DNA from 3 places in the Clostridium sp. NSJ-145 genome. Region 3 is predicted to be linked to each of the others. Evidence: predicted binding sites of a transcription regulator. Region 3 holds the regulator's gene; each other region holds the start of a gene.
What was found. The regulator Rex, encoded in region 3, represses fermentation and respiration genes when NADH is low (regulators of the CRP and FNR family bind a similar motif). The targets are predictions, from matches to a motif close to ATTGTTAANNNNTTAACAAT.
Positions count from the first base shown of each region.

Region 1: LQE93_RS06790 (acetyl-CoA C-acetyltransferase) is a predicted target of Rex. The motif match lies at 1,076-1,095, and genes of this name have one in related genera.
Region 2: adhE (bifunctional acetaldehyde-CoA/alcohol dehydrogenase) is a predicted target of Rex. The motif match lies at 1,551-1,570, and genes of this name have one in related genera.

Region 1 covers NZ_JAJNOS010000006.1:48,059-50,341, reverse strand. Annotated here, with positions in the region: gene LQE93_RS06790 (acetyl-CoA C-acetyltransferase) at 1-1,041, opposite strand, end outside; gene LQE93_RS06785 (deoxycytidylate deaminase) at 1,232-1,726, opposite strand; gene upp (uracil phosphoribosyltransferase) at 1,958-2,283, opposite strand, start outside.
Region 2 covers NZ_JAJNOS010000007.1:89,476-91,758, forward strand. Annotated here, with positions in the region: gene adhE (bifunctional acetaldehyde-CoA/alcohol dehydrogenase) at 1-1,292, opposite strand, end outside; gene LQE93_RS07875 (hypothetical protein) at 1,596-2,180, opposite strand.
Region 3 covers NZ_JAJNOS010000008.1:126,101-128,383, reverse strand. Annotated here, with positions in the region: gene LQE93_RS08960 (short-chain-enoyl-CoA hydratase) at 1-172, opposite strand, end outside; gene LQE93_RS08955 (redox-sensing transcriptional repressor Rex) at 535-1,194, opposite strand; gene LQE93_RS08950 (manganese efflux pump MntP) at 1,379-1,945, opposite strand; gene LQE93_RS08945 (heavy metal translocating P-type ATPase) at 2,233-2,283, opposite strand, start outside.

The sequences.
Region 1 (2,283 bases), on a different contig from region 3:
AAGTGCTATTGCACCACCATTAACATTTACTTTACTCATATCAAATTTTAAATCTTTAGCAACTGCTAAACTTTGAGCTGCAAAAGCTTCGTTTGCTTCTATTAAATCCATATCTTCAACTGTTAAACCTGTATTTTCTAATGCCTTTTTAGTTGCATAAAAAGGTCCATATCCCATAATTGATGGATCTAATCCTTTGCTTCCATAAGAAACTATCTTTGCCATTGGTTTAATTCCTAATTCTGCTGCTTTTTCAGCACTCATAACCACTACTGCTGCTGCACCATCATTAATACCTGATGAATTTGCAGCTGTTACAGTACCATCTTTTATAAATGCAGGTCTTAATTTAGCCATACCTTCAATTGTAGATCCGAACCTTGGAAATTCATCTTGTGCAAATACCTTTGGTTCTCCTTTTCTTTGAGGAATAACTACAGGTACTATTTCATCAACAAATCTGCCATCTTTTATAGCCTTTTCAGCTTTTAATTGTGAATTTAGAGAAAATTCATCTTGCATTTCCCTTGTTAATCCCCACTCTTTAGCTATATTTTCAGCTGTAACTCCCATATGATAATTATTAAATGCATCTGTTAATGCATCATTTATCATTGTATCTAACATCTTACCATCATTCATTCTTTGTCCCCATCTAGCACTTTTTAATGCATATGGAGCTTGAGACATACTTTCCATTCCCCCTGCAACAACTATATCTACATCTCCAGTTTTAATCATTTGAGCTGCTAATGATACAGTTCTTAATCCTGATCCACAAACCATATTTATCGTCATAGCTGGTACTTCTACTGGTAATCCTGCTTTAACAGATGCTTGTCTTGCAACATTTTGTCCTAATCCAGCTTGTATAACATTTCCCATTAAAACTTCTTCAACTAATTCTGGTTTTATTCCTGCCCTATTTACTGCTTCTTTAATTACTAAAGAACCCAAATCTACTGCTGGAACATCTTTTAATGCTCCCCCAAAAGATCCAATTGCAGTTCTTACTGCACTAACAATTACTACTTCTCTCATAATATACCCTCCCATCAATTTCATAAACAATAAAGCTATTAATTGTTTAACAATTAATAGCTTTATTATAACATTTGCCCCTTTTAATTCTCAACCATATTTTGGATATTTTGTATTTATTTTACATCATCTTTTTTTATGTAAAACACTCTTTTATATATGATTTAATATTCTAACATATTACTCTCATCTATATATTTTCAATGTCCATTGATAAATGTATATCTTTTTCTTTCGGTATAAGCTGTCTTAATTTAACACCTGTAGCACTAAACATTTTTTTTGAAGCTTTCACTGAATCTGTATCAGCATATTTATCACTTAAATATACTACTTCCTTTATTCCAGATTGAATAATAGCCTTAGCACATTCATTACACGGAAATAACGCAACATATATAATGCATCCACTTAAGTCTTTTCCTTTAGCATTTAATATTGCATTTAATTCTGCATGTACTACATAAAGATATTTTGTATCTAATGTTTCTCCTTCTCTTTCCCAAGGGAATTCATCATCAGAGCACCCTTTAGGAAGACCATTATATCCTATACTTTCGATTATATTAGAACTATTAACTATACAAGCCCCTACTTGCGTACTAGGGTCTTTACTCCTCATTCCTGATAATAAAGCTACAGACATAAAATAATCATCCCATTTTAAGTAAGTTTCTCTTTTCATAAAAACACCACCTTAATATATATTAGGTTAATAGAATAGTTATTATAACAATTTATTCAATTAAACTTTAAGAATTTAGAATTAAGACTTTAGGAATATAATTAACTAATCTGATTTTAAATATTTATAAGTCTATAAACTACCTAGTAGTTTCATCTTTAACTTTTCATTCTTAACTTAAAAAGTCATTCGTACTTTATACAAAAAACGAAGCGCATGCTTCGTTTTTTATTACTTAGTTCCGAAAAGTCTATCTCCAGCATCACCTAATCCTGGTACTATATATCCTTTTTCATTTAGTTTTTCATCTATAGCAGCTACGTATATACCAACATCTGGATGTTGTTTTTGTACTAACTCTATTCCTTCTGGTGAGGAAATTAGGCACATTAATCTTATTTTTTTAGCTCCTCTTTGCTTTAATAACATTATAGCATCAGCAGCTGATCCACCTGTAGCTAACATTGGATCTACAACTATTACATCTCTTTCTGCTATGTCTTGAGGAAGTTTACAGAAATATTCTACTGGTTGTAGAGTTTCTTCATCTCTATATA
Region 2 (2,283 bases), on a different contig from region 3:
TTTTCTGAAACTGAGTTTCCACCCCAAGAACCGCATCCTAATGTTAATGATGGTGCTAATTTGAAGTTATATAAATCTCCGATTGCCCCTTGAGCTGCTGGCATATTTATTAAAGTTCTAGCAGTTTTCATTCTTTCGCCAAATACTAATACTCTATCTCTATTTATTATTTGATCTGTATAAAGGATTGAAGTATGTCCCATACCACCTAATTCAATTAATCTATCAGCTTTATCTAAAGCTTCTTCAAATGTAGTAGCCTTGTACATAGCTAAAACTGGAGATAATTTTTCATGAGAGAATGGTTCTTCTAATTCAACAGATGTAACTTCTCCAACTAATACTTTAGTTGTTTCTGGAACATCAACACCAGCCATTGTTGCTATCTTATGAGCAGTTTGTCCAACTATATCAGCATTTAAGCCGCCTCTTTCATTTAAAATAACTTTTCTTACTTTATCTATTTCTTCACCTTTAAGGATATACGCTCCTCTTTCAGCTAATTCAGTTCTCACTTCATTATAAACTTGTTCTAAAACTATTATTGATTGTTCTGATGCACAAATAACTCCGTTATCAAATGTTTTTGATAATAAAATTGAATTTACAGCCATTTTAATATGTGCACTTTCATCTATAATTGCTGGTGTATTACCTGCTCCAACACCTAAAGCTGGTCTTCCTGATGAGTAAGCAGCTTTAACCATTGCTGGCCCACCTGTTGCAAGAATTATATCTGACTCTCTCATAACATTTTGTGATAATTCAACTGATGGTTCATCTATCCATCCAATTATTCCTTCTGGAGCTCCAGCTTTTACCGCTGCATCTAATACTATTCTAGCTGCTTCAATTGTCGCTTTTTTAGCTCTTGGATGTGGTGATATTATTATTGCATTTCTAGTTTTTAAGGCTATTAAACACTTAAATATCGCTGTTGATGTTGGGTTTGTTGTTGGAACTATTGCTGCAATAACTCCGATTGGCTCAGCGATTTTAGTAATACCATTTGTTTTATCTTCTTCTAAAACCCCACAAGTTTTTAAGTTTTTATATTGATTATATATATATTCAGCTGCAAAGTTATTTTTAATTACTTTGTCTTCAACTATTCCCATTCCTGTTTCTTCAACAGCCATCTTCGCTAATTTAATTCTATTATGGTTAGCTGCTAAAGCTGCTTGTCTAAAAATTTCATCAACTTGTTCTTGATTAAATTTTGAAAATTCTCTTTGAGCCTTTCTTAATTCTTCAATTCTTTTTGTTAACTCTTGAGCATTTGTTACTATCATTCTATTTCCTCCTAAATATATATGAATTTTACTTATTTACTTATTTTAGTTATTTAACTTATACTGTGTTTGTTATTTTTTTAACATCTCCTATGTCTTTATTTTATTCTATTGTTTATTTTTTGTCAATCTTTTTTTATGGTAATTTTTGAGTTTTATTTTTAAATACTTCTCCCCCTTGTAAAACCTTTATATTTACAGATATTTTTATTCATTATTTCCTTTTTATCCTTTTTTTACTTTTAAAGCACAAAAGCAATTGTTATATAGATAACAATTGCTTTTGTGTATGTATTATCAATCCTAATTAAATTCTGTTACTATTTCCTTATTTACTATACCAGTTTTATTAAATATTATTTCTTTTACTTTATTACTCTCACTATTAGCTACTCTAAGGTATATTTCTTTGTTAGCCGTATTAATAACTATAAACTTTCTACTACCTATCTGATTTTGTACGGTAGTTATTGATTTTATCTTATCCCATGATAAAAAATTTCCATCATAACATACAATTCCTTCTTCATACATAATAGGTTTTACAAGTATACTTAAAATAAAATTTATTATTAAAAAAAGACTCAAAATACCTATAGTCAGCTTATTTAAAGTTCCAGATTTACTATAAAGTTTCTGTACCATTACACTTAACATATATTTACTAATAATTATTTCCTCATCACTTTTTTTGGTTAATCCAATTAAATTACTCATAAATATAATTAATCCAAGTAAAGGATAATATCTAATTTTACCTTTAAAACTATATATCTTTTTAGATATTTTTGTATTATTTATAATCTTTTTAATTATCATAGAACCAAAATCATATATACTATATACAGATAACCCTATCGCTATTATCATAAGTACATCTTGCCACATTTCTTCACCTCGTAATAATTTACAATTTTAATATTATATAAATATGATTCAACATTAAGCATATATTTATTCATTTTTCATATTAAGTTATCTTAATTATAAA
Region 3 (2,283 bases):
CTATTACACAATAAATATCACTATTATTTTCAATGCTATCTATTACTATGTCTAACTCTCTCAAAGTGTCTGAATTTAAGGCATTTAAAGCTTTTGGTCTATTAATAGTAATAGTCGCTAAATTACCTTCAGTTTCAAAAATTACATTTTTTAACTCAACATCAACTTGCATTCTCAACATTCCTCTCTTTTATACAAAATTCATCATCAAAAAAAGCATAAATCATCACCAATTGTTAATTTTATAACAATTATCGCTAAAAAAATATACTTTCTTGTCGTCTTCAGTATAGTAATTGGAATAATTTAATTTCTGTGATTATTATATTACTTTACAAAGAGCTTTTCAATAACTTTTTACATTTAAGTTATTTTTTACCATATTTAATTTTATCTGCTCTTTTCACAATCAAAATTAAATATAATCCTCCTAAAAAATAAAAAAATATACTTTCAAAATAGTAAATTATTACTACTTTGAAAGTATATATGTATATATTATGTTCTCATTAAATAAATATTCTTTTTCTAAGACTATTCATCCTGTTGATCTTGTTCATGTTCTGCTGCTTCGCTATGCATTAGATATATTAAAGTTAATAAACTCTCTGATAGGTGTACATTTTCAACTATTACGTCACTTGGTACTTTTAAATCTACAGGGGCAAAATTCCATATTCCCTTTATTCCACATTTAACTAGAATATCACATACCTTTTGGGCATTTATTCTTGGTACACAAATAATTCCAACGTCTGTTGGGTTTGCTTGTGCATATCTTTCTAACTCATCAATATCTTGTATCTCAATATCTCTAATCTTCATTCCTAATAATTTTGGATTTGCATCAAAAATTGCATTAATATTTAATCCTGCTTTAGAAAATCTATAGTTAGCAATTGCTTGACCTATATTACCAGCTCCAACTATTAAAGCTTTATATTCTCTGTCTAACCCTAATATTAATCCTATTTGGTTATAAAGATCTTTTACATTATATCCATAGCCTTGTTGTCCGAAATCTCCAAAATTATTTAAATCTTGTCTTATTTGTGAAGCTGTAAAACCTATTTTTTCCCCAAGCTCTTTTGAAGAAATTCTATCTACATCATTTGCCATTAACTCTTGTAGATATCTATGGTATTTAGGTAATCTTTTAATTACAGCCATAGAAACGTGTTTTTTTCTTTCCATAATCTAAATTCTCCTTAAAGTATCTTATATTTAATTAAGTCCACTTTCTCTACTTTTATACATTGATAATATAATAACATACTTTTAGCAAGTATTCTATATATCAAAATAATATAGATGAGCTATTTTCGTAAATATTTTTTTATTAAATGTATATCAAACAAGTAATAGTGTATATTATTTTTTAAAATATTCCAAGGTGTTCTAATAAAATTTTTACCCCTATTAATATCAGAATAACTCCACCAACCATTTCAGCTTTACCTGAAAATAAATCTCCAAATATCTTTCCTATTATAACACCTATAGCTGAAGTTACAAGGGTTATTATTCCAATAATCAATACAGCAGTTATAATATTTACATTTAGAAATGCAAAACTAACTCCTACAGCTAATGCATCTATACTTGTTGCAATAGCTAATATAAACATTCTTTTCATTCCAGTATCTACTTCATCATCCCCATCTTCATCAGGATGAATTGCTTCATAAATCATTTTTCCTCCGATAATAGATAAAAGAATAAATGCTATCCAATGATCAAACTTTTCGATATAGCTACTAAATCCATTTCCTAATATCCATCCAATTAAAGGCATAACTCCTTGTGCTATACCAAAAAACAATCCTGCTTTTAATGCTATTCTCCATTTCTCCTTTACTGGAATTTTTAGACCTAATGCTACTGAAACAGCAAAAGCATCCATCGCTAACCCTACTGCTAAAAAAACTAAACTTAATAAATCCATAATCTCCTCCACATTTTAAACTCTTATATTTTTATATTTAAATTAATATTAATACCTATCAATTATTTTACTTAAAGTTTCATCTTATTTTTCCTAAAAAAATAGAGACTTATGTATAACGTAGCAGATTCGTTATACATAAGTCTCACAATTTAAAACAAAGCCAGATGTATTCACATCAATATGTTGACTTTGTTACAAGATGCGATGATCTTGCATGCTACTCCCTTATGCCCAAATATTCTCGACTTTTAAATTATAATTAAAGTAAATTTCTTTGTCAACTTTTATCTAAGACACCTTATAGAGTTAATTACAGCTAATATTGTGACACCAAC